DNA from 2 places in the Ancylobacter sp. G4_0304 genome. Region 2 is predicted to be linked to the other one. Evidence: riboswitches for the same ligand, from Rfam matches in the RefSeq annotation. Region 2 holds a riboswitch; the other holds the start of a gene.

Region 1 (21,403 bases), on a different contig from region 2:
GGCTCCAGCTTCTTCAGCTGGGCGGGATCGTCCAGCACTTCCGGCCCGCACACCTCGACCAGCAGCTTTGTCAGGCCGGGATTGGACTGCATGAGCCAGCGGCGGAAGGTGATGCCGTTGGTCTTGTTGTTCATCCGCTCCGGGAAGATGCGGTAGAAATCCTTGAAGACCGTCACCTTCATCAGGTCGGAATGCAGCGCGGCCACGCCGTTGATCGAGTGCGAGCCGAGGAAGGCGAGGTTGCCCATGCGCACGCGTCGGCCATGGTCCTCCTGGATCAGCGACACGGCCGAGAGCAGGCCGTCATCGTCGGGGAACTGGGCGCGCACCTTTTCGAGGTGCTTGGCGTTCAGCAGGTAGATGATCTGCATGTGGCGAGGCAGCACGCGCTCCATCAGCGGCACCGGCCACGTCTCCAGCGCCTCGGGCAGCAGGGTGTGGTTGGTGTAGGAGATGGTGCGGGTGGTGATGTCGAACGCCTCGTCCCAGGCGATGTCGTGCTCATCCACCAGCAGGCGCATCAGCTCCGCCACGGCGATCGACGGGTGGGTGTCGTTGAGCTGGATCGACACCTTGTCGGGCAACGAGCGCACGTCGCCGAAGCTGTCGATGTGGCGGCGCATCAGGTCGTGCAGCGAGGCGGCGGTGAAGAAATATTCCTGCCGCAGCCGCAGCTCCTGCCCCGCCGGGGTGGCGTCGCTCGGGTAGAGCACCTTGGAGATCGCCTCGGCCTTCACCTGGTTTACCAGCGCGCCGACATGGTCGCCCTGGTTGAAGGCGTCGAGCCGCAGCGGGTCGGCGGCGCGGGCCGACCATAGGCGCAGCGTGTTCACGTGCTTGCCGCGCCAGCCGACGATCGGCGTGTCGTAGGCCACCGCCTCCACGGTCTCGGCCGGATGCCAGACCTGCTTCTTGCGGTCGCCGCCGGCGGGCACCGCCTCGACCGAGCCGCCAAAACCGATATCGTAATAGACCTCGGGGCGCTCGAATTCCCACGGATTGCCGAAGGACAGCCAGTCCTCGGGATATTCCTGCTGCCAGCCGTTCTTCACCACCTGCCGGAACAGGCCGTGATCGTAGCGGATGCCGTAGCCATAGGCGGCGATGGAGAGCGTGGCCATGCTTTCCATGAAGCAGGCGGCGAGACGGCCAAGGCCGCCATTGCCCAGCGCCGCGTCCGGCTCGACCTGGCGCAGCCGGTCGAGATCGACGCCGAGATCGCCGAGCGCGGCGCGCACCGTGTCGAGCAGTTCGAGATTGGTCAGCGCATCAAACAGCAGCCGGCCGATCAGGAATTCCAGCGAGAGGTAGTAGACGCGCTTGCGGCCTTCCGAATAGGTCTGCCGCGTCGAGGTGATCCAGCGGTCGACGATGCGGTCGCGGGTGGCGAAGGCCGTGGCGAGGAACCAGTCACGGTCGCTCGCCGCCGCCGGATTCTTGCCCACCGCATAGGTGAGCTTGGAAATCACCTGGGCGCGGAACTTCGCCACATCGTCGCCGTCGGCGATCGCGCGCGAGAGGGTCTCCGGCTTGTCCAGCATCTTTTCCTCGACCTCGACTGTCATGTGCAGCATCTGCTCCCTAAGCGATGGCCCGTCGGACCGGCGCCATCGGCGCGGGCCCCCATCGGCGGATATCGGTTTCCCTTATGCAACCTTTTGGCCAACTTGCCGTCAGCCGCTCCGCCTCCTGAACGCGGCCAGCGCCAGCACCAGCCATCCGGCCATCAGAATAGTACCGCCCGTCGGCGCCGCCATGGGAAAAATCACCACGTTCCACACGACACGGCCGGCCAGCGCGCCGCTGAACAGCGCCGTGCCCAGCGCGATCATCCCGCCGGACACGTCGGCGAAGGACCAGCCCGGCCCCTGCGCGATGGCGAGCGCGGCGGTCGCGGCCAGCGCGCAGGCGCCGATCATGAGGAAAGTGGCAGCGGTCGTCAAAGCGGGGTCGGAAAAGGCATGGGCGCCGGCGGCGGCGGCGGCGACCCCGGCCATGCCGAACAAGCCCGCGAGAAGGACGATCAGGCGGCGGAACAGGGTCATTGGCTCACTCCGTGGCGATGAGGTGGAAGAACGCGCCGGAGACCGGCCCGCGCCGGCCGCCCGCCTCGCCCATCGGTTTACCCTGCCCGTCGCTCAGCGCGACCAGCGGCGCATCGTCGCCCGCCTGTGTGACGCTGGCATAATGGAATTCGTGGCCGCGCAGGGGCAGCCCCGCCGGACCGATGCCGGAGGCCGCCAGCGTCACCGCACGGCGATAGCCGAGATTGAGCCGGCGCTTGCGGAAGCTGGTGGCATGGCCGAGCAGGCCGAGCATCGCGTGGGTCTGGCCATCGGCATCTTCCAGCGCCTCGCCAAGCAGCATGAAGCCCCCGCATTCTCCATGAACCATGCCACCGGCCGCGGCGAACGCCCGCACCCCGTCGCGGAATCGCGCGGCGCCCGCCAGCCGGCCGGCATGGAGCTCGGGATAGCCACCCGGCAGCCAGCAGGCATCGCAATCGCTACGCGGCGCCTCGTCGGCAAGCGGGGAGAATGGCACGATCTCCGCCCCGGCACGCCGCCAGCCCTCCACCACATGAGGGTAGGTGAAGCTGAAGGCGACGTCGCTGGCGAGCGCGATCCGCTGGCCGGGCGGGGGCAGCGGCACCGGCGCGGACACGCGCGCGGCCACGGGCGCACCAAGCGCCAGCAGCGCGTCGAGGTCGATATGCGCCTGCGCCATCTGCGCCAGCCGATCGAAATGCTCCGCCAAGGCGGGATGCTCGGCGGCCTGCACCAGGCCGAGATGGCGCTCGGGCAGGCTCACCGCTGCATCGCGCGGGATCGCGCCCACGACCGGAATACCGATCGCAGCGATCGCCTCGCTCGCCTGCACCCGATGGCGTTCGCTTGCCACCTTGTTGAGCACAACGCCCGCAATTCGCACGCCGGGATCGTGGCCGGCAAAGCCGCGCACCACGGCGGCGGCCGATTGCGACTGGCCGGAAATGTCGAGCACCAGCACCACGGGCAACTTCAGCCGCGCGGCAAGATCGGCGGCAGCCCCGCTGCGCCCCGGTTCGCCGGCAATGCCGTCGAACAGGCCCATCGACGCTTCGATGATCACGAGGTCCACCTCGCGCGCCGCGTCGCCCGCCAGCGCATCGACCAGTTCCGGCGCCATGGCGAAGCTGTCGAGATTGAGCCCCGGCAGGCCGCTGGCGGCGGCGTGGAAGGCGGGATCAATATAGTCCGGCCCGGACTTCACCGCCCGCACGCGCAGGCCTCGCCGTACCAGCGCCGCCACGACGCCGAGCGTCACCGTGGTCTTGCCGGAGCCCGAGCGCGGCGCGGCGATGATGAAGCCTTGGGAAGTCAGGCCGCGGGGACTCATTGCGCGATTCCTGATGCGCTGGCCTCAGCATGGCGCGCCATGCCCCCTCTCCTCCTCGGGGAGAAGGAAGAAATCACCCGTCGACGAAGGCGCGCGCTCATTCGCGCCCCCTAAACCGGCGCTGGTAATGGGCGTCGTAAAGCGCGCTCTCGCGGAATCCGTCCGCCGCCAGCGCCGGGCCGACCAGGATCAGCGCCATGCGCTCCACCGGCTCGGCGGCGACGCGGTCCTCGATGTCGCCGAGCGTGCCGGCGATCACCCGCTCCGCCGGGCGCGTCGCCTCCACCACCACGGCGACCGGGCAGTCGGCGCCGTACAGCGGCGCCAGCTCGCGCACCGCCTCGCTGAGCGCATGGATGGCGAGGTGAAGGACGAGCGTCGCCCCGGTGCGGCCGAAGGCCTCCAGCGTCTCGCGCGGCGGCATGGCGGAGGCGCGTCCGGAGACGCGGGTCAGCACCACGCTCTGCGCGACGCCCGGCACGGTCAGTTCGCGCCCCAGCAGCGCGCTCGCCGCCGCGAAGGCCGGCACGCCGGGGGTGAGCGTATAGGCGATGCCGGCGCGCTCCAGCCGCCGGATCTGCTCGGCCACCGCCGAATAGATCGACAGGTCGCCCGACTGCAGCCGCGCCACATCAAGCCCGGCGGCATCGGCAGCGCGAAACTCCGCCTCGATCTCGTCCAGCGACAGCGGCGCGGTGTCGACGAGACGGGCACCCGGCGGGCACCAGTCCAGCATCTCGCGAGGCACGATCGAGCCGGCATAAAGGCACACCGGGCAGCGCGCGATCAGGTCCCGCCCACGCAGGGTGATGAGGTCGGCCGCGCCGGGACCGGCGCCGATGAAATGCACGGTCATGATGCCTCCGCCTCACGCGCCAGCGCGCAGGTCACGGGGCCGAGCACGAAGCGCGGACCGATCAGGGTGGAGCGCCGCCCGGCGGCGGCAAGCGCGGCGGCCTCCGCCACCGAGGGCACCCCCATCAGCGCCACCACCCGTTCGGAATGGGAGAGCACGCGCGTGCCGGCGGCTTCCATCTGCGATTGCGGCACCATCACCAGCAAAAGGCCGAGATCGAGCGCCGCGCGCATGATGCCGGCTTCGCTGCCCTTCTGCGCCGGGGTCGCCATCAGCGAAATTTCGTGGAGCTTGACGCCATGGCGCTCCATGGCGCCGCGCACCGCCGCGCAGACCTCCTGCGCGGTCACGCCGCGACGGCTGCCGACCCCGGCCACGATCATCGCGCCGTCCCCGTCGGCTTCACCCAGCTCCACTGCGTCACCGGCATGGCGGGGCGCCAGCCGGTCATGTTCGCGACAGGTGCGGCGCGGGAAACCGCGATGCGGATCAGTTCGCCGCCGAGCGCGGCATGGCGCGCCAGCAGGAGCGCTTCGGTCTCCAGCGTCACCGCGTTCACCACCAGCCGCCCGCCGGGCTTCAGCGCGTCGAGCGCGGCGTCCATCACACCCGCCTCGCTCGCGCCGCCGCCGATAAAGATCGCGTCCGGCGCCGGTAGCCCGGCCAGCGCCGACGGTGCGGTGCCCTGCACCAGCACGAGGCCGGGGACACCGAGCGCGCCGGCATTGCGGGCGATACGGGCGGCGCGCGCTTCGCGTTCCTCGATCGCGATAGCCCTCAGCGAGGGATCGGCGAGCATCCATTCAATCGCGACCGAGCCCGCCCCGGCGCCGATGTCCCACAGCAGCTCGCCCCGGCGCGGCGCCAGCGCAGCGAGCGTCGTCGCCCTTATCTCGCGCTTGGTGAGCTGGCCGTCATTCTCGAACAGCTCGTCCGGCAGGCCGGGCGTCAGCGCGATGAGCCGGGCGCCCTCTCCCGCCTCGACCTCAAGGCCGACCACGTTCAGCGGGTTGATGTCCGCGAGGTCGAAGGCCTCCGCCGCGACGCCGCGCACCCGCTCCCGCGCGCCGCCCAGCGCTTCCAGCACATGAAGCCGCGAGCCGCCGAACCCCGCCGCCGTCACCAGCGCCGCCAGCGCCCGCGGGCCGTCGGCATCCGAGGTCAGCACCAGCAGCCGGCGGCCGTGATGCAGATGCGGGCGGATGAGATCGAGCGGTCGGCCATGGACGGACAGGCAGGTGATATCGGGTAGCGCCCAGCCGAGCCGCGAGGCGGCAAGGCTGAAGGCGGACGGAGCCGGTACCACCTGCATCTCTTCCGCCGGCACATGGCGCGCCAGCACCGAGCCGACGCCATGGAGGAACGGGTCACCGGAGGCCAGCACGCAGACATGTTTTCCGCGCGCCGCCAGCACCTCGCGCACGCCCTCCTCGAATGGGCTGGCCCACGCGACGGCCCGCCCGCGCACAGCCTCGCCGGCCAGCGCCAGATGGCGGGCGCCGCCGAAGACGATACCGGCCCGCTCGATCAGCGCCCGCGCGGCCGGCGACAGCCCCGCGAGCCCGTCCTCGCCGATGCCGACGATGGACAACCAGCGCCGGCCTGCTACAGGCTCGACGCCTTGCGCGAGAGGATCACAGTCCGGCATGGCGGCTTCCGACATCGACACGCCTTCAGGCTCGAACGCGCGGCTGCGCGTGCTGGTTCTGGGCGGCACGGGCGAAGCGCGTCGCCTCGCCGAGGCGCTGGCGGCCCGGCCCGCATTCGAGGCCAGCGTGTCGCTTGCCGGCCGCACGCGCAACCCGCTGGCGCTCGCCTTGCCGACGCGCACCGGCGGCTTTGGCGGGGTGGAGGGACTTGTCGCCTATCTCGAAGCCGAGCGCATCGATGCCGTGATCGATGCCACCCACCCTTTCGCCGCCATCATGTCGGCCCATGTCGCGGAAGCCGCGCAGATCGCGGGCGTTCCCCTGCTGGCGCTGGCCCGCGCACCCTGGAAGCCGCAACCCGACGACATCTGGCGCGAAGCGGCAAGCCTCGCGGAGGCGCTGACCGCTCTGGGAGCCGCCCCGCGCCGTGTGTTCGCTGCGCTGGGCCGCAACGAGGTGCAGGCTCTGGAGAGCGCCCCGCAGCACCATTACCTGATCCGCAGCATCGATCCGGTCGAGCCCCGCCTCGCCCTGCCCTCCGCCGCATACATCGAAGCGCGCGGCCCCTTCGCGGAACCGGACGAGCGCGACCTGCTCACCGGCCACCGCATCGACGCCGTGCTCGCCAAGAACAGCGGCGGACCGGAGACCTATGCCAAGATCGCCGCCGCCCGCGCGCTCGGCATCGAGGTGATCATGCTCGCCCGCCCGGCGCGGCCGGCGGTGGAGAGCGTCGCGACCATCGAGGACGCGCTGGCCTGGCTGGAGCGCCGGCAGCCGCGCCCTCATGCATCCCGATCTCATGCATCTACCGCCCGGCGCGGCGTATAGACCAGCGCCCGCTTGCCCGGCCGTTCCACGATTCGGGTTTCGATCGAGCCGACGATGATGCAGGTCGCCATGTCCGCCATGTGCCCGCGCGCATGGGCGAGCGGGGCGACGCGCAGCCGCTCGTCCGGCCGCCCCACCGCGCGGCCGAAGATCACCGGCACGCTCGAAGGCAGCTCCTCGCGCAGAATGTCGAAAGCGGTGTCGAGCTGGTGCGGGCGCGCCTTGGAGACCGGGTTGTAGAACGCCATGGCGAACCCCGCCTGCGCCGCGAGCCGGAGGCGCTTCTCGATCACCTCCCACGGCTTCAGATTGTCCGACAGCGAAATCGCGCAGAAATCGTGCCCCAGCGGCGCGCCGGCCTTGGCCGCGACCGCCAGCATGGCGGTGATGCCCGGCACGATCAGCAGTTCGATCTGCCGCCAGCTTTCCGGCCCCTGTTCAATCGCCTCGATCACTGCGGCCGCCATGGCGAACACGCCGGGATCGCCGCCCGAGACCATGGCGACGCGGGCACCCGAGGCGGCATGGGCCAGCGCGTCCTGCGCGCGCTCCAGCTCGACACGGTTGTCCGAGGCATGGCGCGCCTGCCCCTCGCGCGCCGGCACGCGCTCGACATAGGGGCCATAGCCATAGACCGCCTCGGCCAGCGCCAGCGCGTCCGCCGCCTCGGGAATGAGGAAGCGCTGATCGCCCGGCCCGAGGCCGACCACATAGAGAGTTCCACTCACCGCTTCTTCTCCCAGCCGGGCACCAGCACAATGGCGAAATAGGGCGCGGGCTCCTCCGGTCGCGTCGCCAGCGGGACATGGTGGCCCCCTGTCATGGTGCCGCGCTCGACATAGAGCGCCCGATCCAGCCGGCCGGCGCGGGCCAGCGCGCGGCGGATCTTCGGCAGGTTGCGCCCGACCTTCATGATGACCGCCGCATCGGTTCCGGCAAGCCGCTCGGTGAGCGCGTCTTCCGAGAGTGTGCCGGGCAGCACGCTCAGCACGTCGTCGCCCTGCGTGATCGGCGTGCCGGCCTGCGACCAGCAGCCGGACATACCGGTGACCCCGGCAATCACGTCCGTGGGGTAGCGATGGGCCAGCCGCACATGCAGGTGCATATAGGAGCCGTAAAACAGCGGATCGCCCTCGGAGAGCACCGCCACGGTGCGTCCGGCGTCGAGATGGCCCGCGACCACCTGCGCGGCCTGCTCGTAGAAGGCGTCGATCGCCGCGCGATAGGGCGTCTCGTCCTTCGGCATCTCGGTGGTCACGGGATAGCCAAGCGGCAGTTCCTCGATGCCGGCGCGGAAATGGGTGTGAGCGATGGCGCGCGCGTGGCTGGCATTGCCGAGCTTGGAGAAATAGGCGACCACATCGGCGTGCTGGAGCGCCCGCACCGCCTTGAGCGTCATCAGCTCCGGGTCGCCCGGTCCCACGCCGACACCGATCAGATGGCCGGAATTCATATGCCGGGCCTCGCCAGTGCGTTGACCGCGGCCGCCGTCATCGCGCTGCCGCCGAGCCGCCCGCGCACCACGATCCACGGCACGCCGTGATCGCCGGCCGCCAGCGCGTCCTTGGATTCCGCCGCGCCGACAAAGCCGACGGGAATGCCGAGAATCACCGCCGGCTTCGGCGCCCCGGCATCGAGCATTTCCAGCAAATGGAACAGCGCGGTCGGGGCATTGCCGATGGCAACCACCGCGCCCTCCAGTCGGTCGCGCCACAGTTCCAGCGCCGCCGCCGAGCGCGTGGTGCCGAGCCGCGCGGCAAGCTCCGGCACGGCCGGGTCGTTCAGCGTGCAGATCACCTCATTGCCGGCAGGGAGCCGGGCGCGGGTAATGCCGTGGGCCACCATCTGCGCATCGCACAGGATCGGCGCGCCAGCGGCGAGCGCGCGGCGGCCCGCCCGAACGGCGCCGGGCGCGAAGTCGATGGCGGCGGCAGCTTCCACCAGCCCGCAGGCATGGATCATGCGCACCGCGACATCGGCCTCCTCGGGCGTGAAGCGGCCGAGCTCGGCCTCCGCGCGGATGATGGCGAAGGAGCGCTCATAGATCGCGGTGCCGTCGCGGACATAGTCGAACGGCGCGGAACCGTCGGTCGCCGTCATTCCTGCCCCTCTGCGGCCAGCATGGATTCCATCCTCGCGCGCAACTCTGCCACCGGCACGATCCCGGCGGGTGCGGCGCGCGCGGAGCCTTCGACCACGATCCCGGCCCCTTCGTCCAGCCCCACGATGGTGAAAGCGGTGGGCGCGGGATGCGCGCAGCCCTTGGGACAGCCCGACACATGCAGGGTGCGCCCCCGCATGAGTGGGGCGAGCGCGAGCGCCAGCGGCCGGGTTTCCAGCGTTGCGGCGCCGCAGGCGGGCCGGCCGGCGCAGGCGAAGACGGCGCGGCGCGGATCGGCCGGATTGGTGATGAAACCGAGCCCGTGCGCCTGCTCGCACAGCCGGGCGGCGGCGTCCGCGCTCAGGCTTGATAGCAGCAGCGCCCGCCCAGCGGCCGGCTCGATGCCGGCCACGCCCTCGGCTTCGGCGTAAGCGGCAAGCCGCTCCAGCGCATCCGCCTGGCCATGGCCGAAAGCCAGTGCGAGGCCTAGTGCCACCCCGCCCTCGCGCAGCGGGTGAAGCCCGACCGGCTCGGCGGTTTGGACTGGCGCCGCGTCCTGCGGTTCGATCTGGAGCTCCTCGCGCATCAGCTCGGCCATCCGGGCCGCCGGGCCGCGCATGGCGAGGCGCGCCAGCAGCGCGACCGCCATATCGGCGGCCTCCGCCTCGGGTAGGGTGCCGATCGGCTGGCCGGCGAGCACCAGCCGCACCGATCCCGGCTCGTCGCCGACCGTCAGCGCGAGATCGGCGGAGAGCGCCGAGAGGTTGAGCGCGCCGCCGCTATCCACCACCACCGAGACTTTCGGCGCCAGCTCCGGAGCGCAAGGCGCAGCGCCGCTCTCGATCGCGCGGGCCAGCGGGCGGGGGTCGAAGGCGGCGTCCAGCGCCCGTCCCGCCAGCGCTGGAACTTCCACCGCCAGCCCCGGCCGCACCGCGATGCCGAGCGCCGCGATGGCGGCGGGAAGACGCGGCGCGGTTTCCGGGGTGAGGCCGCGGAGCTGCAACTTGCCGCGCGCGGTCACTTCCACCACTCCATTGCCCAGTTCGCGCGCCAGCCGGGCGAGGCCGGCAAGCTTTGCCGGGGTGAGCGGTTCGGCGGGGACGAGGCGGGCCAGCAGCCCGTCGCCGGTCTTCATCGGCTCGGGCAGGCTCGGGCAGGCGCCTCGGCGCAGGGAAGCCGTCATCCCGCGCTCCCCGCCGCCGCCCGCAGCGCCTCGCCATGGAAGGCCGCATCATTGCGGCGCGGATGCCAGAGCCCGCCGCGACGGGCCTCCTCCAGCCGCGCGGCGATGAAGCGCGCCGCCTCGGGCGAGGACTGCGCAAGGAAGGCGCGCACCGCCTCGTCGGCGACATAGGCGTCGTGCACCAGCTCGATAAGATGGGAGGGCACGGCGCGCGTCACCTGCGCGAAGCCAACCAGCCGGTCGACCGTCTCCGCCATTTCCGCCGCACCGCGCGGGCCGTGGCGCGTGAGACCCGCGATGTAACGCGGATGAACCCGCCCGCGCACGATCCGCGCCAGAGCCTGCTCCAGTGGCCGGGCCTTAGGGCGGGCGGGATCGGCGGTGTCGAGCACCACGAGGTCCGGGAGCCGGCCGAGCTTTGAAGCCGCCGCCGCGAAGCCGCCGATGAAGGCGAGGTCGCCATCGCCCTCCAGCAGGTCGCGGCCGGGGTCGTCGGCGCCGTGCACCAGAAGGTCCGCCGCCGCCACCCGCGCGACGAACGCGCCGGGCACCGGCCGCGCCTCCCCTTCCGCGCCGCCATAGGCGTGGGAGGCGCTGGCGAGATAGGCATCGCCCACCGCCTCGCGTGAGGCGTCGGCCTCCAGCATGTCGAGCCCCGCGCCATAGGCGCCCGGCGCGGTGCCGAAGATGCGCGGCGCGTCCTCGCCGGCCGCCGCCAGCGGGTTCTCCTCCGCGCTCTCGTCCCGCCGCGCCACTGCGCGCAGCGCGGCGTCGAGCAGCGCGATCTGCGCCGGGAACAAATCGCGGAACAGGCCGGAGATGCGGAAGGTGACATCGATGCGCGGGCGCCCCAGCACCGCGCAGGGCAGCACCTCGACGCCGGTCACCCGGCCGGTCGCCGGGTCCCAGACAGGCCGGGCGCCGATCAGCGCCAGCCCCTGCGCGATCTCCTCTCCGCCGGTGCGCAGCGTCGCGCTGCCCCACAAATCGAGCACCAGGGCGCGCGGCCAGTCGCCATGGGCTTGCATATAGGCGCGCAGCACCTCGTCCGCGCCCAGCCGGCCAAGGTCCATGGCGGTCGGGGTGGGCAGCGCGCGCGGGTCGCTGGCGTAGAGGTTGCGGCCGGTCGGCATCACATCGGATCGCCCGCGCCCCGGCGCACCGGCCGGGCCCGGCGGGACGCGGCGTCCGGCCAGCGCGGCCAGCAGCCCGTCACGCTCGGCCGCGCCGCAGGGGCCGCGCCCATAGACGTGAAAGCCGTCCTTGAGCCGCAAATCCTTGAGGTCGCACAGAAAGGCATCGATCCGGCGCAGCGCCTCATTGGTCTCGGGCTGGCCCTCCAGCCCGGCGTCGCGGGCAAATCCTGTGCGCTGGGCCTCTTCCACGATCAGCCGCGCCAGCTTCTCGCGACGGCGCGGGTCGAGCCCCTCGGCCTGCGCGTATTCATCGACCAGCCGCTCCAGCTCCTGCGCCTCGCCGGCAAGCGCGGCCTCCGTGAGCGGCGGCGGCAGATGGCCGAGCGTCACGGCGGCGATGCGGCGCTTGGCCTGCGCGGCCTCGCCGGGATTGGAGACGATGAACGGATAGGCGACCGGCAGGCGGCCCAGAACCAGCTCGGGCCAGCACGCGCCGGTCAGCGCGGCCTGCTTGCCCGGCAGCCATTCCAGCGTGCCATGAGCCCCCATATGCACCAGCGCGTCGGCGTGGTCCTGAAGCCAGAAACCGAAGGCGACAAGACCATGGCGCGGCGGCAGCGCGGGGTCGTGATACTGCGCCCGCCGCTCCGCATAACTGCCGCGATCGGGCGCGATGGCCACGGTGACGTTGCCGAAGGCACGGGCGCAGAACCGGAAGGCGCCGCCGATGAGATCCGGGTCGTCCTCCGGCGCGCCCCATGCCGCGTGGAGCGAGGCACGCGCCTCGTCGGGCAGTGCCGCAAGGCGCGCATGGTAAGCGGCGAGGTCGAGCGTCGCGGCGGGGTGAACCGAGGGAGAGGCATCCACTGGGCGCACATCGCCGACCCGTTCACCCGGGAACGCCCGAGAGGATTGGGTAAGGGCGCGCCCGCCCAAAATCTCCAGCAAATGCCGCTCGTCCGAAGGCGCGCCCTCGACGCGATAGCCCGCCGCGCGCAGATCATCGAGCAGCGCCCGCACGCTCGCCGGCACGTCGAGCCCCACCGCCCAGCCGGTACGGCCCGGTGCGCCGGCATATTCCGGCATGAGAACCGTTATCCGTTTTTCGGCGGCAGGAAGCGCGGCAAGGCGCGCCAGCGCCGCCACCCGGTCAGCAACCTGCGCCACCCGGTCCGGCTCCGCGCGGTTCACCAGCGCCGCGAAGCCGGGCACGCTCTCACGCTCCGCCGGCGCCTTGAACGAGAGCGCGCCAGCGAGGACGCGCCCGTCGAGCTCGGGCAGCACGACATGCATGGCAAGGTCCGCGCCGGTCAGCCCGCGCGCGCCCTCGCGCCACGCCTCGCGCCGCGTGGTCGCCACCACCGCCTGCAGCACCGGCACCCCCGGCGCGTCGAGCACGGTGGCCTCCCCAGGCTCGGCGGCGGCGAAGGCGGTCAGTGTCAGGATCACGGCCGGCTTTCGCGCCGTGAGCGCCTCGCGCAGGAAGGCGATGGAGGACGGCTCCTTCAGGCTGGCGACGAAGATCGGGCAGGGTTCGAGGCCCCGCGCCGCCAGCTCCACACACAGCGCATCGACCGGCGCGGTATCGCCGGCGAGCCACATGGATCGATAGAAGATGACGGGGATGACGGGACGGATATCCCCGTCGTGGAGCGGGCGGGGTGAGGGGCCGCCCTTCCACGTATAAAACCCCGCCAGCGGCACTGGCTGCGGCGGCTGCGCGTCCAGCACCACCCCGGCATGGCCCGCCATACGGTGCAGCAGGGCGCGCATGTTCGCCGGACCGCCGGCGCGGAAATAGCCCAGCAGCGCGGCCAGTTCCTCGACCGGCAGGGTCGAGGCTTCGCCGAGGCGCGGATCGTCGCGATCCTCCCCCGGCAGCACGGCGAGCGCGATGCCTTTCTCGCGCGCCAGCGCGCTCAGCCGGTCGACGCCATAGCGCCACCAGTCCAGCCCGCCGAGCAGGCGCACCACGATAAGGCGCGCATGGGCGGCCACGCGGTCGATCCAGAGGTCGACCGACATCGGGTGCTTGAGATCGCGCAGGCTGGCGAGGCGCAGGCTCGGCAGCTTGTCGCTCTCGCCTTCATAGGCGGCGGCCATTGCCCCCAGATCACTGTCGGTGAACGACACCACCACCATCTCGCCCGGCGTCTGGGCGAGGTCCACCGGCTCGGCGAGATCGTCGAGCGAAGCGCTGGTGGTGGCGAGAATGTGCATGAGCCTGTTTCATCCGCTCGTCCTGGCCGAGCCTAGCGAGAGCCGGGATCGCCCGCAGGGTAATGTCCGCGCGGTCCGATTTCCGCGCGATCGCCGCCCTGCCGCTCAGACCGTTTCCGGTTGCCCGGCGAGAATGGCCTCGACCCTCGCGCGGTCGAGCCCCTTCAGCCCGATGGCCACCAGCCGGCCGGCGCGGGGCTCGGCGCCCCACGGGCGGTCGAACTGGTGCGCCACGCGGGGGCCCACCGCCTGCACCAGCAGCCGCATCGGCTTGCCCGCCACCGCGAGAAAACCCTTCACCCGCAGCACATCGGCCTCGCTCGCCGCGCGGGCGACGCGGGCGGAAAATTCCGCCGGGTCGGCGATTTCCGGCACGTCGACGACGAAGCTGTCGAAATCGTCGTGGTCGTGGTCGAGTTCGTCGTCATGGTGGGTCTTGCGGTTCTCGATATCGTCCTCGGTCCCCACGCCGAGGCCCAGCAGCACGGCGGGATCGAGCCGGCCCTGCGTCACGCTCACCACCCGCACGCCCGCCGGCAGTTCGGCATCGAGCGCGGCACGGGCGCGCACGGCGCCATCGGCGTCGATCAGGTCGGCCTTGGTCATCACCACGAGGTCGGCGCAGGCGATCTGATCGTCGAACACCTCCTCGATCGGGTCGTCATGGTCGAGCACCACCTCGGTCGCGCGCTGTTCGGCCAGCGCGTCGTGGTCGTGCGCCACCCGGCCGGAGGCGAGCGCGTCGCCGTCCACCACCGCCACCACGCCGTCCACCGTGACGCGGCTCTTGATCGCCGGCCAGTGGAACGCCTGCACCAGCGGCTTGGGCAGAGCGAGGCCCGAGGTCTCGATCAGGATGTGATCGACCTTCGGGCTCAGTGCGAGGATGGCGTCAAGCGCGGGCACGAAATCATCCGCCACCGTGCAGCAAATGCAGCCATTGGCCAGCTCGACGATGTTCTCCTCCGGGCAGGCCTCGACGCCGCAGCCCTTGAGGATTTCGCCGTCGATGCCGACATCGCCGAACTCGTTGACGATCACCGCGAGGCGGCGGCCCTTGGCGTTTTCCATCACATGGCGGATCAGCGTGGTCTTTCCCGAGCCGAGAAAGCCGGTGACGATGGTGCACGGCACCTTTGAAAGGGTTGCGGCGGCGGTCATGCGGCGTCTCCACGAGGGCCATAAGGGCGGAACGGGATGCGCCGGCCGCGGAGCCATTCCGCGCGAGCCCGCGCAAAAACGCGGGGCTCTCCGATGCCGGGCACCCCGCCGGCATGAGGACCGAACCGACGGCAGGTCTCCTGGCTCGCGGGTCACAGCCCTCATGCCGCCTTCCCGGATCGCTCCAGTGGACTTGTGGCACGGGCTCGCCGCTTACAGTTGCGGGGGCAGCCGCGGAATCGGGCGCCTCTCGCAAGGCCCCCTCACCGCATTCCCTTTTCATCCCTCCCTGGCAGGAAGGAACCGTCGGTCGCCGCACTTAAGGAGCGCAGGGCTGGAATGTCAACGCGGCGCCGCGCAACGCCGATGTGCCCCAATGCCGCCACATCTTCCATTTGCAGGCGGGGCGACGGCGGCTATAGTCGCGCCCTGTCGTCGGTTCCCGTGATCCACACGGGACGCAAGACGGGAACGCGGTGGGGCATTGCTCGGTCTTCGAGGGATGCCGAATCCGCGGCTGCCCCCGCAACTGTAAGCGGCGAGCCCACTCCACATGCCACTGGCGCCTTGGCGCCGGGAAGGCGGGGAACGGGCGAGGACCCGCGAGCCAGGAGACCGGCCGACGACGCAACCCGCACTGGCCCTCGGGTGGAGGGCCAAAGGAGCCTGTCATGACGACCGAACGGACCACGTCCGCCCCCAGCCTTTCCGCCGAATCCCCGGCCTCCCGCGCGATCCAGATCACCTTCGCCGCCCTGCTCGGCGTTGTCGTTCTCGGCGGCGTGGGCTTCTCCCATGTCAGCGCCGCGCATAATGCGACGCATGACGTGCGCCACGCGAACGCCTTCCCCTGCCACTGAACCGGGGGACGTTCCATGTCTGTCTTCAGGACGATTCTGTTCGTCGCCGCGCTTTCCGGCATCGGCACCGGCCTTGCCGGCGCGGGGCTTCACCTCTTCACCACCGTTCCGCTGATTCTTCAGGCGGAGACTTTCGAGCCTGCGGGTGAAGAAGCGCCGGCGCAAACGACCGCGCATGAGCACGCCCCCGGCACCGCCGCGCACGAGCATTCCCACGGCGCGGACGAATGGGCCCCGGCCGACGGCTTCGAGCGCAATGGGCTCACGGTGATCTTCACCGTGCTTACCGGCTTCGGCTTCGCGCTGCTGCTGGTGTCCGCGAGCGAGATTGCCGGCGGGCTCAAGGGCTGGCATCAGGGCGTGCTGTGGGGGCTTGCCGGCTTCGCCGTGTTCACCCTCGCGCCCGGGCTCGGCCTGCCCCCGGAGCTGCCCGCCATGCCCGCCGCCGACCTTGCCGCGCGGCAGGTCTGGTGGGTGGGAACGGCGGCGGCCACCGCCGCCGGGCTGGCGCTGATCGCCTTCGGCCGCACGCCGCTTCTGGCGGTGCTGGGCGTCGCGCTGATCGTGGCGCCGCACGCCATCGGCGCGCCGCAGCCCGACAGCCATGACAGCCCGATCCCGGAATCGCTGCACCACAGCTTCGTGGTGGCGAGCATCGTGGCGAGCTTCGTGTTCTGGGTGCTGCTGGGCGGCCTCGCCGGCTGGCTGCGTCCGCGCCTCGCCCAGCGGGCGGCGTAACCCTTTCCCTCTCCGGCCTGCCGGCAAAGGCGGGCCATAGGATGATGACAATGACGTCTTCGTATTCGCGCATGCTTGCGCTTCTGGCGGCGGTTCCGGCCGCGCTCGCGCTTGCCGCCACCCCCGCCGCCGCTCATCACGCCATGGACGGCGCCATGCCCTCGACCTTTGCCGAGGGCTTCATTTCCGGTCTCGCCCATCCGGTGATCGGGGTCGATCATCTCGCCTTCCTGGTCGCGGTCGGCGTCGCCACGGCCGTCGGCGCCATGCCGCTCTGGATGCCGGTCGCGTTCGTCGCGGCTTCCGCGGCGGGTGTCGGCCTGCATCTGGCGCTGGTCGACCTGCCGGCGGCCGAGCTTGTCATCGCCGCATCCGTGCTGCTGGCGGGCGTGTTGCTGGCGGGAGGCGTTCGCGTCGCCACGGGCGCGTGGCTGGCGCTGTTCGCCGTGGCCGGCCTGTTCCATGGCTACGCCTATGGCGAATCCATCGTCGGTGCCGAGCCCACCCCGCTTTATGCCTATCTGGCCGGCCTGGTGATTATCCAGTCCACCCTCGCCATCGGGGTGGCGGTGGTGGCCGGGCGCGCCTTCTCGGCCCTCGCCCCGCGCCTTGCCGGCGCCGCGGTGGCCGGCATCGGCTTTGCCGCGTTGGTCGGACAGGTGGTTCCGGGCTGAGCGGCGAAGGCGTTCGCGCGGTGGCCCTCACCCTCGTCCTCGGCGGCGCCCGCTCCGGCAAGAGTTCGCATGCCGAGGCACTGGCCGAAGGCTTGGGCGCGCCGTGGCACTACATCGCCACGGCGCAGGCCTATGATGACGAGATGGTGGAGCGCATCGCGCTCCACCGTTCCCGGCGCGGCGCGGGCTGGGTGACTCATGACGCGCCACACGACCTCTGCCGCACCCTGGACGAGGTCCCCGCCGACGCCGTGCTGCTGCTCGACTGCCTCACCCTCTGGCTGTCGAACCGCATGCTGGCCGAGGCCGATGTCGCTGCGGAAAGCGCGGCGCTGGCCGATCGGCTTGCACGACGTGCGGGGCCGAGCTTCGTCGTGTCGAACGAGGTCGGGCTCGGCATCGTGCCGGACAACGCGCTGGCCCGGCGCTTCCGCGATGCCCAGGGCCGGCTGAACCAGATGGTGGCAGCAAAGGCCGATACCGTGATCTTCATGGTCGCCGGCCTGCCTATGAAGGTGAAATGATGAGCGAACTCTCGGAAGCCGAGGCCGAGCGCCACCGCGCCAAGATGGCCAAGCGCAAGCAGGTGCAGGACGCCGAGGTCGCCTCGAAGACGATCGAGAAGGGCCTGCTGATCGTCCACACCGGCCCCGGCAAGGGCAAGTCCACCGCCGCTTTCGGTCTTGCCCTGCGGGTGCTCGGCCATGGCGGCTCGGTCGGGGTGGTGCAGTTCATCAAGGGCGCCTGGCATTCCGCCGAGCGCGACGCGCTGGAGAGCTTTGGCCCGCGCGTGCGCTGGTATTCGATGGGCGAGGGCTTCACCTGGGAGACGCAGGACCTCGCCCGCGACAAAGCGAGCGCCGCCCGCGCCTGGGACAAGGCGTGCGAGCTGATGGCCGACCCCGCGATCGGCCTCGTCATCCTCGACGAATTGAACATCGCCCTGCGCTACGACTACCTGCCGCTCGACGAGGTGATCGCGACGCTCAGCGCGCGTCGGCCGAACCTCCATGTCATCGTCACCGGCCGCAACGCCAAGCCGGCGCTGGTGGAAGCGGCCGATCTCGTCACCGAGATGGCGATGGTGAAGCATCATTTCAGCGCGGGCGTGAAGGCGCAGCAGGGCATCGAATTCTGAAATTACCCTTTATTTTCATTGACTTATCCAAGAAAAAGACGTATAATTATCTCTATTAATAGGGCATCGAGGACACGGACCATGAACCGGCGCAGAAAATTGACAAAAGACAAAAATCGTTTTAAAATCAAAGGTTTGGAAGATCGTTGTCCGGCTAGTACCCATCTGGGGCGCGGGCGCCCCAGATGGGTACTAGCCGGCGCATAACACATTTTCTCTTAAAAGTCAATATATTAATGTATAAAAATAAGCTTCCCCAGCGGATCTTAAATTTGGGGACAGCATGCCTATTTTATGGGGGACGCCGGCTGTTGCGGCGTGGCTTGTTCATGGAGAAACGCTTCGATGCGTTCCACCCCCGTCGCCTATCTTTTCTGGCTGTTCGGCCTGATCGGCGTCTGCGGCATCCATCGCTTCTACACGGGACGCTACTGGACCGGCGCGCTCTGGCTGCTGACCGTCGGCCTGCTCGGCATCGGGCAGATCATCGACCTGTTCCTGATCCCCGGCATGGTCCGCGAGGCCAATCTGGAACGCCGCGTCGACTATCTCGAAGCCCGGCAGGGCTGAGCGCACGTCTCCAGCGCGAGGGTTCGCGATGAGCGCCCTCGCGCTGATGTTTCAGGGCACCGGCTCGGATGTTGGCAAATCGCTGATCGTCGCCGGCCTCGCCCGCGCCTTCGCCAATCGCGGGCTGAAGGTGCGCCCGTTCAAGCCACAGAACATGTCCAACAATGCAGCCGTGACGCCGGACGGCGGCGAGATCGGCCGGGCTCAGGCGCTGCAGGCCCGCGCCGCGCGCATTCCCCCTTCCGTGCATATGAACCCGGTGTTGCTGAAGCCGCAGAGCGATGTCGGCGCGCAGTTGATTGTGCAGGGCCGCGTCCACGGCACCGCGACGGCGGCCGACTACCAGAGGCTCAAGCCCGCCCTCCTCGCCCCGGTACTGGAGAGCTTCGCCCGGCTGCGCAGCGAGGCCGACCTCGTGCTTGTCGAGGGCGCGGGCTCGGCCTCGGAAATCAACCTGCGCGCGGCGGACATCGCTAATATGGGCTTTGCCCGCGCGGCGAATGTGCCGGTGATTCTCATTGGCGACATCGACCGCGGCGGCGTGATCGCCAGTCTTGTCGGCACGAAAGCTGTGCTGCCTCCGGACGATGCGGCAATGATCAAGGGCTTCCTCGTCAACCGCTTTCGCGGCGATCCCGCGCTGTTTTCCAGCGGCATGGATGAGATTGGGACCCGCACCGACTGGGACGCGCTCGGCCTCATCCCGTTCTTCCCGCAAGCGGCGCGGCTGCCGGCCGAGGATGCGCTGGGGCTCGACGGCCCTCGCCCGGCGAAACCCGGCGCGCGGCTGCGCATCGTCGTGCCCATCCTGCCGCGCATCGCCAATTTCGACGATCTCGACCCGCTCGACGCCGAACCCATGGTCGAGGTGCTGCGCATCCGCGCCGGCACGGCGCTGCCGGGCGACGCCGACCTCGTGATCCTGCCCGGCTCGAAATCCACCATGGCCGATCTTGCCGATCTCAGGCGCGCCGGCTGGGACATCGATCTGCTCGCCCATGTCCGGCGTGGGGGGCGGGTGCTCGGCCTGTGCGGCGGCTACCAGATGCTCGGCCGCACCCTGTCCGACCCGGACGGCGTGGAAGGCCCGCCCGGCACCGTTGCCGGCCTCGGGCTTCTGGAGGTCGACACCGTGCTTGCCGGCGATAAGCGCCTCGTCGCCGTCACCGGCCGCACGCAGGATGAGGTACCGTTCTCCGGCTATGAAATGCATATGGGCGTGACCACCGGCCCCGGCCGCGCTCGCCCGTTCGCGCAGATCGATGGAGAAGGCGCGGAAGGCGCGCTCTCCCCTGACGGCCGCATTGCCGGCACCTATCTGCACGGCCTGTTCAGCGACGACCGCCAGCGCGGCACCTGGCTCGCCCGCCTCGGCGCCGGACCGAGCGCGCTGAATTACGAGGCGCAGGTGGATGAGACGCTCGACGCGCTGGCCGCCCACCTCGCCGCGCACATCGACCTCGACCGGCTGCTGGGCCTCGCGCGCGCGGCGTGAAAAGACGGCCGCTTTCGCCGGCGCGGCACCTTGCGGACGACAGCCATCATGATACCGTTGGTTGTGTCCTCAACACGGTACATCCTCATGACTCGCAGCCTGTCTCGCCTGGGGTCCACCGTCCTTGCCGCGGGGCTCCTGCTCGCCGTCGCCTCTCCCGCCTTCGCCTTTCAGGCGAGCTTCAAATGGTGCAGCGGCTCGCCCGATTTCGTCCTGAAGGACGTGCCGAAGGGCACCGCGAAAATTCGCCTCAAGATGACCGACCTCAACGTGCCGTCCTTCCGCCATGGCGGCGGCGAGGTCGCCTGGTCCGGCAAGGGCACCATTGCCTGCGGCGCGCTCAACAGTACCTGGGTCGGCCCCTCCCCGCCCTCCGGCTCGCATACCTATCGCTGGTCGATCCTGGCGATCGGCGCCGACGGCAAGACGCTGGGCGAAGCGACGGCGCAGCGGCGCTTCCCGGAATAAGCGCCCGCCGCGCCCTCACCACGCCGCGAGCGTGAAGGCCGCCGCCCCGGCAACGGCGAGCGCGACCAGCAAGGTATCCGCCACCCGGTAGAGCTTCAGCGCACGGCGGATGTCGGCGGAGGTGCAGTCGCGCCGGCCGCCCTCGCCCATATAGCCGTCCACCGAAAGTTGGCCGCCATAATGGCGCGGCCCGGCGAGCGCGAGCCCAAGCGCGCCGGCCATTGCCGCCTCCGGCCAGCCGGCATTGGGCGAGCGGTGGCGGCGGGCGTCGCGCCGGATCGCGCGCGCGGCATTGGCCGGCGAGGCGCCCGGCACCATCACGGCGGCCGCGACGATCAGCGCGCCGGCGAGCCGCGCCGCCGGCAGGTTGACCAGATCATCGAACCGGGCCGAGGCCCAGCCGAACTCCAGATAGCGCCGGTTGCGATGGCCGATCATGCTGTCGGCGGTGTTCACCGCCTTGTAGGCCGCCGCCCCGCCGAGCCCGCCAACCGCCATCCACAGCGCCGGGGCGACGATGCCGTCGGAGAAATTCTCCGCGAGGCTCTCGATCGCGGCGCGGGCGACGCCGGCCTCGTCCAGCACATGCGGATCGCGTCCGACGATCTGCGAGACCGCCGCCCGCCCCTCATCCAGCGAGCGATCCAGCCCCTGCGCCACCCGCGCAACATGCAGATGAAGGCTGCGCTGGGCGAGCAGAGAGGAGGCGAGGATGGCGACGCCGAACAGGCCGAACGGCAGCGACAGCAGCCAGGATTGGAGGAGAAAGCCGGGCCCGAAGCTCGCCGCGAGGATCACCAGCAGCGTCGCCACACCCGCCAGCCGCCGCTCGCCGGGCGCGGCCTCCTCGCGGTTCAGCCAGCGCTCTAGAAGCGCGATCAACCGGCCGATCCAGCCCACCGGATGGCCAATCGCGCGGTACAGCGCGGCCGGATAGCCGAATGC
Region 2 (9,942 bases):
GACCGGCGGCAGCAGGCCCTCGAAACGTTCTCCCGTCTCGGGCAGCTCGGCCGAAACGCGCGGAGCTCCGGCATGCACCTCGGCGCCGACATGATGCGCGACGAGACGAACGATGCGTTCGCCGTCAGCGGGCGACAGCTTCTCGCCTGTGTCGCCCAACCCTTCCGAGAGCCGGTCGATCCACAGCCGCCCGTCCGGGTTCAGCATCACCTCGGCGACGAGCGGGTCTTCCAGATGCCGAATGATCGCCGGAGCCAGCGCCGTGCGCAGCATCCGTGTGCCGCGGGCAAAACCCTGATGATGTGCTGCCGCCATGCGACCCCCGATGTGCCGGGGTCATGACGATCTGATCCCGGGTGGGGATGATTAAAAGAGCCCGATATTGGGCCGGTCCAACAGGTTTCCCTCCGCATCGCAGCGTGGCGTGCAATGACAGGCGAACGGCGGAACTGCCGTTTAGTGATCGGAAGCGGCACAGGGAGCCTCCGCCTCACGGCTTGAAGCAATGCTCCCTGTGCCAGCGCAGGAAATGGGGATGGGGCCGCTCGATCAGCCTGCGTGGCGCGATGGCGCGGCCGTCTTTGTTGATGAAGGCGCGCACGCCGTCGGGATCGTTGGTTTGGCGGGAAATGAGGATGTCCAGATCATCCGAGAGGCTGATCAGTCCGCGATCGAACATCCAGTGCGCCGTGCCCGACAACGCCAACCCGTTGCTGACGATGTCGGGGCCATTCGCTTCCACCGGGCGGATATGCGCGGCCGCCACCTCGGCGCGCCCGCCGCCATTGATCAGCTTGAGCCCGCTGATGGCACAGCGCTCGTCATAGGCGCGCAACACGACGCGCCGAAAAATGCGGTCGCGGACGATCCGGGAGGACAGAGTGTCGACGCGCTCGCGGGGCTGCTCGAACACGAATGGGGCCTGTTCTTCGTCAAAGCCTAAAAGGGACGCACCCGCGTCGACACGAGGCAGCAGCGGCTCGCTGTCATTCAGCCCGAGCGTGACGATCCGGTTGAAATCCTCCGGCGACAGCGGACGCACGGCGGCTTGCGCACGCCCCGACATGCGCCCGTGCGCGTTCAGCACACCGCGTTCGACCACACCATCAGCATCGGTGAACGGCACCGGGCTGGCAAAATCGAGATAGCTGCCCGGTTCGATGAGAGCGAGATACATGCCCGGAGCGGTGGGATCGGGAACGACGCGCTCGACCCTGGCAATCGCGAAATAGCCGCGGGTCTCCGCCACTTTCCGGGGTTCGTAATAGATGATCCAGTCGCCGACGCAGGCCTCGACGCGTCCCAGATATGGGCGCGGGAACTGATACCGCTCAGCCGGGCTATCGTCATAGATCGAGTCCGAGCGGTGAATGAAGACGCCGAATCCCATGTGCCATCCCTGGTGCCCACTCGATCGTATCGCAGATTGGAAAGCGTTCGGCAGCAGGTGGACCATTCACCCCTTGGTCGCGCGCGTCACGTTATCGGCCCGGTATCACGCTTTCAGTTCTCCTTCGCACTGCCGTGAGCGATAGGACGGCTATCTATCAATCACACATCCTCTATTATGTGAGCTATAGTGGGAGACTTTATCGCTCATGGTGTGGAACTGGACGCAGCACGGCTGGCCGCATTTTGCCTATGATCCGGTTGCCCTCGAACCGTTGGAGCGGCGGTTCCTGCTGCTCACCGGCGAGGTGATCGGCGCAGTCCGGCATGTCAGCGAGGGCGAGCGCGACCTGCTGCGGATCGAACTCCTCAGCGACGAGGCGGTCAAGACCAGCGCGATTGAAGGAGAGACGCTAGATCGCCTCAGCGTGCAATCCTCCCTGCGCCGTCAGCTCGGCCTCGACACCGACAATCGCAATGTGAAGCCAAAGGAACGCGGCATCGCGGAGATGATGGTCGATCTCTACCGGAGCTGGGCGGATCCCCTCGACGCCGATACTCTGTTCCGCTGGCACCGCATGCTGATGGCGGATAGCCGGCATCTGGAAACGATCGGCGGCTACCGCCGCCATGAAGACGCGATGCAGATTGTGTCCGGCCGCCAGGATCGGCCGACGGTGCATTTCGAGGCGCCGCCATCCTCTCGGGTGCCGGACGAGATGGCCGCATATCTCGCCTGGTTCAATGGCTCGGCCCCGGACGGTGGAACGCCCTTGCCAGCACTCACCCGGGCCGGGATCGGACATCTCTATTTCGAGAGCATCCATCCCTTCGAGGATGGCAACGGCCGCATCGGCCGAACCCTCGCTGAAAAATCCCTCGCCCAAAACATCGGGCAACCGACCCTGATCGCGCTCGCCCACACCATCGAGCAGCATCGCAAGGCCTATTACGATCAGCTCGAGGTCCATCAGCGGACGCTCGATGTCACGGGCTGGCTGGTCTATTTTGCGGAAACGATCATCGCGGCCCAGCAGACGACGCTCGGCCGCGTCGCCTTCCACATCGCCAAGGCGCATTTTTACGACCGCTTCCGCTACATGATGAACGAACGGCAGGAGAAGGTGATCGCCCGCCTGTTCCGTGAGGGCCCCGGTGGCTTCACGGGCGGCCTGAGCGCGGAGAACTACCTCGCCATCACCGGCACCTCACGCCCCACCGCCACGCGCGACCTGCATGACCTGGTCGAGAAGGGCGCTCTGACGCGAACCGGAGAGCGCCGATATACCCGTTACTACCTGAACCTGCCGTAAAGCGGTGACCGGGCAGCATGTGGCGCAACCGTTGGAGCTCTTTCGGAAGCCCTCGGCGAGGGATCCCCTTGAACCTGCAGCATGCGCCAATTGCGGACTCGGAACAAGCCGCCGACAACGGACTCTGCCGCGCCAAGGGTTCGTAAGCTGGTTGAGAGGGGCGCTGTCGACAACAATCGAAGCAACCCAGGCCATATGCCGACATAAAGATGTCTTTATGTCTCGATTGACAATCGCTGCTGGCGCGCTCATCCTGGCGTTGTCATGGTTCTCTGGCCTCCGCCGGAGCTAAGAGGGAAGCCGGTGAGTCTCTCGGGACAATGCCGGCGCTGCCCCCGCAACTGTAAGCGGCGAGTCTGTCGTCCATTCCGCGTCACTGGAGCGAGAGCTCCGGGAAGGCCGGGCGATAAGGCGGTGACCCGCGAGCCAGGAGACCTGCCCTGACAACATAATCGTCCCTGGGCGGGGTGTCCCGGTGGTGCGTTCGCGCGTCCGCCGGTGCCTCGCGCCCGTGGCAGCGCCTCGCGTCCGCTCGGCCTTTGCCCCCAATTCTGATTGGGGTTAGCCGAATGAACTTTCCTTATTCCGTCGGCTCTGTGCCGGTTTCCACCCTCGGTACGCCGCGCATCGGTCCGCGCCGCGAACTGAAAAGCGCGCTTGAAAGCTACTGGTCCGGCAAGAGCAATACGCCAGCGTTGCTGGAGGCGGCCGCGCGCCTGCGTGCCGCCAATTGGGCACGGCAGAAGGCGCAGGGTGTCACCAATATCCCCTCCAACGATTTCTCGCTCTACGACCATGTGCTCGACACGGCGGTGATGGTGGGGGCGATCCCGCCCGGCTATGGCTGGACCGGCGGGCCGGCGCCGCTCGACACCTATTTCGCCATGGCGCGCGGCGCCCAGGGTGGGGAGGCGACGTGCACCCATGGTCATTCGCACGACCAGCGACATGGGGTGCCGGCGCTGGAAATGACCAAGTGGTTCGACACCAACTATCACTACATGGTGCCGGAATTCACCCGCGGGCAGCGCTTCTCCCTGACGTCGGCCAAGCCGGTCGACGAGTACCGTGAGGCCAAGGCGCTGGGCTATGAGACGCGCCCCGTGCTGCTGGGCCCCGTCACCTTCCTGAAGCTGGGCAAGGCGAAGGAACCGGGGCTCGATCCGCTCAGCCTGCTCGGCGAGTTGCTGCCGGTCTATGTCGAGGTGCTGCGCCGGCTCTCTGCCCATGGCGCGGAGTGGGTCCAGATCGATGAGCCCTGCCTCGTCACGGATCTCGACGACGCCGCCCGCGCCGCGCTCAAGGAGGCCTATGGCTTTTTCGCCCATGCGCTGCCCCGGCTGAAGATCATGCTCACCAGCTATTTCGGCCGACTGGGCGACAATCTCGACACCGCGCTTTCCCTGCCGGTCGCTGGGCTGCATCTCGATCTGGTGCGAGGCTCCGAGCAACTGCGTGAGGTGTCGGACAAGGCGCGGGCGGGGCTCGTGCTGTCGCTCGGCGTCATTGACGGGCGCAATGTCTGGCGCGCCAACCTGCCGAGGCTTCTCGACACGCTGGAACCGTTCGTGCGCAAGCGCGGCACCGACCATGTCGAGATCGCCCCGTCCTGCTCACTGCTGCATGTGCCGATCGACCTCGAACAGGAGACCGGGCTCGATCCCGACGTGAAGAGCTGGCTCGCCTTCTCGGTGCAGAAGATGGACGAGCTCTCCACGCTGGCGAAGGCGCTGGCCGGTGGGCGCGAGGTGGTGCTCGACAAGCTCGCCGCCTCTGCCAGAGCCGCCGAGGCCCGCAAGATCTCGACCAAGGTACATGATGCCGCCGTCGCCGCGCGCCTTTCGGCGGTCACACCGGCGGATGCGCGCCGTGCCAGCCCGTTCGCCCACCGCGCCGAACGGCAGCGTGCCCGTCTCGGCCTGCCGCTCTACCCCACAACGACCATCGGCTCCTTCCCGCAGACGCCCGACGTGCGCAAGGCCCGCGCCGCCCACGGCAAGGGCGAACTGAGCGACGCCGCCTATGAGGCCTTCCTCAAGGAGGAGACCGCCCGCACCATTCGCTGGCAGGAAGAGATCGGGCTCGATGTGCTCGTGCATGGCGAGTTCGAGCGCAACGACATGGTGCAGTATTTCGGCGAGCAGCTCTCGGGCTTCGCCTTCACCCGGCATGGTTGGGTGCAGAGCTACGGCTCGCGCTATGTCCGCCCGCCCATCCTGTTCGGCGATGTCTCGCGCCCCGCGCCGATGACCGTCGAGTGGTGGCGTTTTGCGCAGGGCTGCACCGACCGGCCGATGAAGGGCATGCTGACCGGCCCGGTGACGATCCTCAACTGGTCCTTCGTGCGCGACGACGTGCCCCGTAGCCTCGCCTGCCGGCAGATCGCGCTCGCCATCCGCGACGAGGTGGTCGACCTGGAAGCCGCCGGCGCGGCGATGATCCAGATCGACGAGGCGGCGATCCGCGAGGGCCTGCCGCTGCGCCGGGCCGAGTGGGACGCCTATCTCGACTGGGCGGTGGAGAGCTTTCGGCTGTGCGCCTCGGGCGTGCGGGACGAGACGCAGATCCACACCCATATGTGCTACTCGGAGTTCAACGACATCATCGCCGCCATCGCGGCCATGGATGCCGATGTGATCTCCATCGAGACTTCGCGCTCGAAGATGGAGCTGCTCGACGCCTTCGTCGACTATCGCTACCCCAACGAGATCGGGCCGGGGGTCTACGACATCCACTCGCCGCGCGTGCCGCCGGTCGAGGAGATGGTCGAACTGCTGGAGCGGGCGGCGCAACGGCTCGCGGCAGCGCAGATCTGGGTCAATCCCGATTGCGGGCTGAAGACGAGGCAATGGGTGGAGGTGCGCCCGGCGCTGGTCAACATGGTGGCGGCGGCGCATCGCCTGCGCGGCGAACTCGCGCGGGCTGCCGAATGAGCGGGACAGCGGCTGCGGGGACGACGCGCCTGATCGACATCGTCTTTCCCGGCGCCACCAACCATCACGGCACCCTCTTCGGGGGTGCCGGCCTCGCTCTCATGGACCGGGTCGCCTTCATCGCGGCGGCCCGGTACGCACGAGCCGACTTCGTCACGGCGTCGTGCGAGCGGATCGACTTCGCGGCACCCGCACAGCTTGGCGACATCGTCGAACTGACCGGACGGGTCATCCGCGTCGGCCGCCGTTCGCTCGGTGTCGAGGTCGATATGGTGGCCGAAGCACCGCTCGCCGGCGCGCGGCGACGTTGCACGGTGGGGGTGTTCAACATGGTGGCGGTCGAGACGCCCGCTACCATGCCGCCGGTGTCTGAAGCGGTGGAAGACGGCCCGGATGTTCTCCGCATGGCCGATCTCGTGATGCCGGGTGAGACCAGCCACTATGGCAGCCTCTATGGCGGCAGCGCGCTGGCCTTCATGGCAAAGGGGGCGTTTGTGGTGGCGACGCGGCATTCGCGCCGCGCCGTGGTCATGGCCGCGGCTCCGGCGGTCGAGTTCGCACGCGAGATCCGGCCGGGCGCCATCATCGAGGTGGAGGCGCGGCTGACACGCGCAGGGCGCAGCTCAATGATCGTCGAGACCAAGCTCTTGGCGGAAGACCTCGGCACCGGCGAGCGCCACCCCTGCGGCACCGGCAGCTTTGTCATGGTGGCGGTCGACGAGGCGCACCGGCCGGTCGCACTGGCCCCGTGACCTTGTGATGCCGGCGCAGGCGAATGCGCCGGCATCATCCCCTGTTCAATCCCAGGCCAGCGCGCCGCCGTTCTGGTATTCGATCACGCGGGTCTCGAAGAAGTTCTTCTCTTTCTTCAGGTCCATCGCCTCGCTCATCCACGGAAACGGGTTCTCGGCTTCCGCGAACACCGGCGCGAGACCGAGCTGGGCGCAGCGGCGGTTGGCGATGAAGTGCATGTACTGATCGCACAAGGTCGCGTTCAGCCCGAGGAAGCCCCTCGGCATGGTGTCCCGGCCATAGGCGGCTTCCAGCTCGGCAGCATCCTTCAGCATGCCCCGCACCTCGTCCTGGAAGGCGGGCGTCCACAGATGCGGGTTCTCGTGCCGGATCTGGTTGATCACGTCGATGCCGAAATTCAGGTGGATGCTCTCGTCGCGCAGGATGTACTGGTACTGCTCGGCGATGCCGACCATCTTGTTGCGCCGGCCGAGCGAGAGGATCTGCGCAAAGCCGGTGTAGAACCACATGCCCTCGAACACGACATAGAACGCCACCAGATCACGCAGGAACTGCTGGTCCGCGGCCGGCGTGCCGGTGGCGAAGGCGGGGTCGTCGAGGCTCTGCGTGTGCTTCAGCGCCCAGGCCGCCTTGTCGGTGATCGAGGGCACCTCCCGGTACATGTTGAACAGTTCGCCCTCGTCGAGCCCCAGGCTTTCCACGATGTACTGGAAGGTGTGGGTGTGCACCGCCTCTTCAAAAGCCTGCCGCAGCAGATATTGCCGGCATTCCGGGTTGGTGAGGTGGCGGTAGATGGCGAGCACGATGTTGTTCGCCACCAGCGATTCCGAGGCGGCGAAGAAGCCGAGATTGCGCTTCAGCATGCGGCGCTCATCCTCGGTAAGGCCATCACGTGACTTCCACAGCGCGATGTCGGCCTGCATGGAGACCTCGGTCGGCATCCAGTGATTGTTGCAGCCGGAGAGGTACTTCTCCCACGCCCATTTATATCTCAGCGGGAGAAGCTGGTTCACGTCAGCGCGCGCATTGATCATGCGCTTTTCATCCACCGTGACGCGGGGGGCGCCGCGTTCGATCACGCCGAGCCCCGTCGCATCGGCGGCGGGCGGCACGAAGGCGGGGCGAAGCGTGGCAGGCTTGGTTTCGGACCAGTCGAGCATATGCATGTGTCCTTCTTCGCTGCTCACTGGCAGGCTTCGCAGTCGGGATCGTTGATGGAGCACGCGTTGCCGAAGATGGTTTCCGGCACCCGGATCGGCGCAGCGGAAACGACGGCCGAGACCGCATTGAGCTTGCCGTCGGTACCCTTGAGCGTCGATTTCTCGACATGGGTGGCCGAGCGCGAGCGCAGGTAATAGGTCGTCTTCAGCCCGCGCTTCCACGCCAAACGATAGGTCTCGTCGAGCTTCCGGCCCGAGGGGTTGGCAACGTAGAGATTGAGCGACTGCGCCTGGTCGATCCATTTCTGCCGGCGCGCTGCCGCCTCGATCAGCCAGGACGCATCGACCTCGAAGGCGGTGGCGTAGAGCGTCTTGAGATCGTCGGGGATGCGGTCGATCTGACCAACGCTGCCGTCGTAATATTTCAGGTCCGAGACCATCACCTCGTCCCACAGGCCGCGTGCCTTGAGGTCGCGGACGAGGAACTCGTTCACCACGGTGAAGTCGCCGGACATGTTCGATTTGACGAAGAGGTTCTGGTAGGCCGGCTCGATCGACTGCGACACGCCGCAGATGTTGGAGATGGTGGCGGTCGGGGCGATGGCCATGGTGTTGGAGTTGCGCATGCCGATCGTCGTCACCCGCTCCCTCAGCCCCTGCCAGTCGAGCGTGGTCGAGCGGTCGAGATCCATCGAACCGCGTGCGTCGGCGACCATTTCCACGGAATCGATCGGCAGGATGCCCTTTGACCACAGCGACCCGTCGAAGCTCGGATAGCGTCCGCGCTCGGCGGCGAGATCGCAGGACGAGGCGATGGCATGGAAGCTCACCGCCTCCATGCTCTCGTCGGCGAAGCGCACCGCATCCTCCGAGCCGTAGGGAATACGCAGGACCTGCAGCGCGTCCTGGAAGCCCATGATGCCCAGCCCGACCGGGCGGTGGCGCAGGTTCGAGCGGCGCGCTTCCGGGATGGTGTAGAAGTTGATGTCGATGACGTTGTCGAGCATGCGCATCGCCGTCTTAACGGTGCGCGCCAGCCGCTCATGGTCGAGCCCGCCCGCGCTGACATGGGCGAGCAGGTTGACCGAGCCGAGATTGCACACCGCCACTTCGTCATGCGCCGTGTTGAGCGTGATCTCGGTGCACAGGTTCGAGGAATGCACCACGCCGACATGCTGCTGCGGCGAGCGCAGGTTGCAGGGGTCCTTGAAGGTGACCCAGGGATGGCCGGTCTCGAAAAGCATGGTCAGCATGCGCCGCCACAGATCGAGCGCGCGAAGCTGCTTCGACACCTTCATTTCGCCGCGTGCGGCTTTCGCCTCATAGGTCTCATAGGCGGTCTTGAAGGCGGGGCCGTAGAGGTCATGCAGGTCCGGCGTCTCGTCGGGCGAGAACAGCGTCCACGGTCCGTCTTCCTCGATCCGCTGCATGAACAGGTCCGGCACCCAGTTGCAGGTGTTCATGTCGTGGGTGCGCCGGCGGTCGTCGCCGGTGTTCTTGCGCAGGTCGAGGAATTCCTCGATGTCGACGTGCCAGGTCTCGAGATAGGCGCAGACCGCGCCCTTGCGCTTGCCGCCCTGGTTGACCGCGATCGCCGTGTCGTTCGCCACTTTGAGGAACGGCACCACGCCCTGGCTTTCGCCATTGGTGCCCTTGATGTGGGCGCCGAGGCCGCGCACCCGCGTCCAGTCATTGCCGAGCCCGCCGGCATATTTGGACAACAGGGCGTTGTCCTTCACCGATTTGAAGATGCCGTCGAGATCGTCCGGCACCGTTGTGAGGAAGCAGGAGGAAAGCTGCGGGCGCAGCGTGCCGGCATTGAACAGGGTCGGCGTCGAAGCCATGAAGTCGAACGAGGACAGCAGGCGATAGAACTCGATGGCGCGGCCCTCGCGATCAACCTCTCGCAGGGCGAGGCCCATGGCGACGCGCATGAAGAAGGCCTGCGGCAGCTCGAAGCGGGTGCCGCGCGCGTGCAGGAAATAGCGGTCATAGAGCGTCTGCAGGCCGAGATAGTCGAATTGCAGGTCGCGCTCGGGCAGCAGCGCATCCGCGATGCGGGTCAGGTCGAAGCGGCCCAGTTCCGGGTCGATCAGCTCTTCCTCGATGCCGCGGGCGAGATAGGCGGCGAAATACTCGCCATAGCGTGCCGCCATCTCGCCCTGCGTCGCCTGCTCCGGACGGCCGGACAGGAAGGTGAGCGCCTCGCGCCGCAGCTTGTCGAGCAGCAGCCGGGCGGACACCTTTGCATAGTTCGGCTCGCGTTCGATCAGGGTGCGGGCGGCGAGGATGGGGGCAAGCGCGAGTTCGTCCACGCTGATGCCGTCATAGAGGTTGCGGCGTGTCTCTGCGAGGACGGCATCGCTTGAGACATCGGCGAGGCCGGCGGTCGAC

What was found. A riboswitch is a leader RNA that binds a small molecule or an ion and turns the genes downstream of it on or off. The one in region 2 is predicted to bind cobalamin.
Region 1: it holds a riboswitch for cobalamin, as region 2 does, so the genes downstream of both, cobW (cobalamin biosynthesis protein CobW) here and metE (5-methyltetrahydropteroyltriglutamate--homocysteine S-methyltransferase) in region 2, are expected to answer to the same signal.

What each region holds. Positions count from the first base shown of each region.
Region 1 is NZ_JAZDRM010000013.1:52,485-73,887, reverse strand. It holds gene VRZ77_RS09675 (glycogen/starch/alpha-glucan phosphorylase) at 1-1,565, opposite strand, end outside; gene VRZ77_RS09670 (DUF423 domain-containing protein) at 1,674-2,045, opposite strand; gene VRZ77_RS09665 (cobyrinate a,c-diamide synthase) at 2,050-3,363, opposite strand; gene cobM (precorrin-4 C(11)-methyltransferase) at 3,476-4,234, opposite strand; gene VRZ77_RS09655 (cobalamin biosynthesis protein) at 4,231-4,617, opposite strand; gene cbiE (precorrin-6y C5,15-methyltransferase (decarboxylating) subunit CbiE) at 4,614-5,882, opposite strand; gene VRZ77_RS09645 (cobalt-precorrin-6A reductase) at 5,881-6,714, shown strand; gene VRZ77_RS09640 (precorrin-3B C(17)-methyltransferase) at 6,684-7,442, opposite strand; gene VRZ77_RS09635 (precorrin-2 C(20)-methyltransferase) at 7,439-8,167, opposite strand; gene VRZ77_RS09630 (precorrin-8X methylmutase) at 8,164-8,814, opposite strand; gene cobG (precorrin-3B synthase) at 8,811-9,998, opposite strand; gene cobN (cobaltochelatase subunit CobN) at 9,995-13,354, opposite strand; gene cobW (cobalamin biosynthesis protein CobW) at 13,460-14,515, opposite strand; cobalamin riboswitch at 14,628-14,838, opposite strand; cobalamin riboswitch at 14,935-15,154, shown strand; gene VRZ77_RS09610 (CbtB domain-containing protein) at 15,187-15,375, shown strand; gene VRZ77_RS09605 (CbtA family protein) at 15,391-16,113, shown strand; gene VRZ77_RS09600 (HupE/UreJ family protein) at 16,164-16,787, shown strand; gene cobU (bifunctional adenosylcobinamide kinase/adenosylcobinamide-phosphate guanylyltransferase) at 16,808-17,311, shown strand; gene cobO (cob(I)yrinic acid a,c-diamide adenosyltransferase) at 17,311-17,925, shown strand; gene VRZ77_RS09585 (NINE protein) at 18,271-18,495, shown strand; gene VRZ77_RS09580 (cobyric acid synthase) at 18,524-19,990, shown strand; gene VRZ77_RS09575 (phospholipid-binding protein) at 20,078-20,458, shown strand; gene cbiB (adenosylcobinamide-phosphate synthase CbiB) at 20,474-21,403, opposite strand, start outside.
Region 2 is NZ_JAZDRM010000042.1:7,425-17,366, reverse strand. It holds gene trbB (P-type conjugative transfer ATPase TrbB) at 1-315, opposite strand, end outside; gene VRZ77_RS19000 (HNH endonuclease) at 491-1,390, opposite strand; gene VRZ77_RS18995 (Fic family protein) at 1,599-2,702, shown strand; cobalamin riboswitch at 2,951-3,160, shown strand; gene metE (5-methyltetrahydropteroyltriglutamate--homocysteine S-methyltransferase) at 3,272-5,635, shown strand; gene VRZ77_RS18985 (acyl-CoA thioesterase) at 5,632-6,387, shown strand; gene VRZ77_RS18980 (ribonucleotide-diphosphate reductase subunit beta) at 6,433-7,548, opposite strand; gene VRZ77_RS18975 (ribonucleoside-diphosphate reductase subunit alpha) at 7,572-9,942, opposite strand, start outside.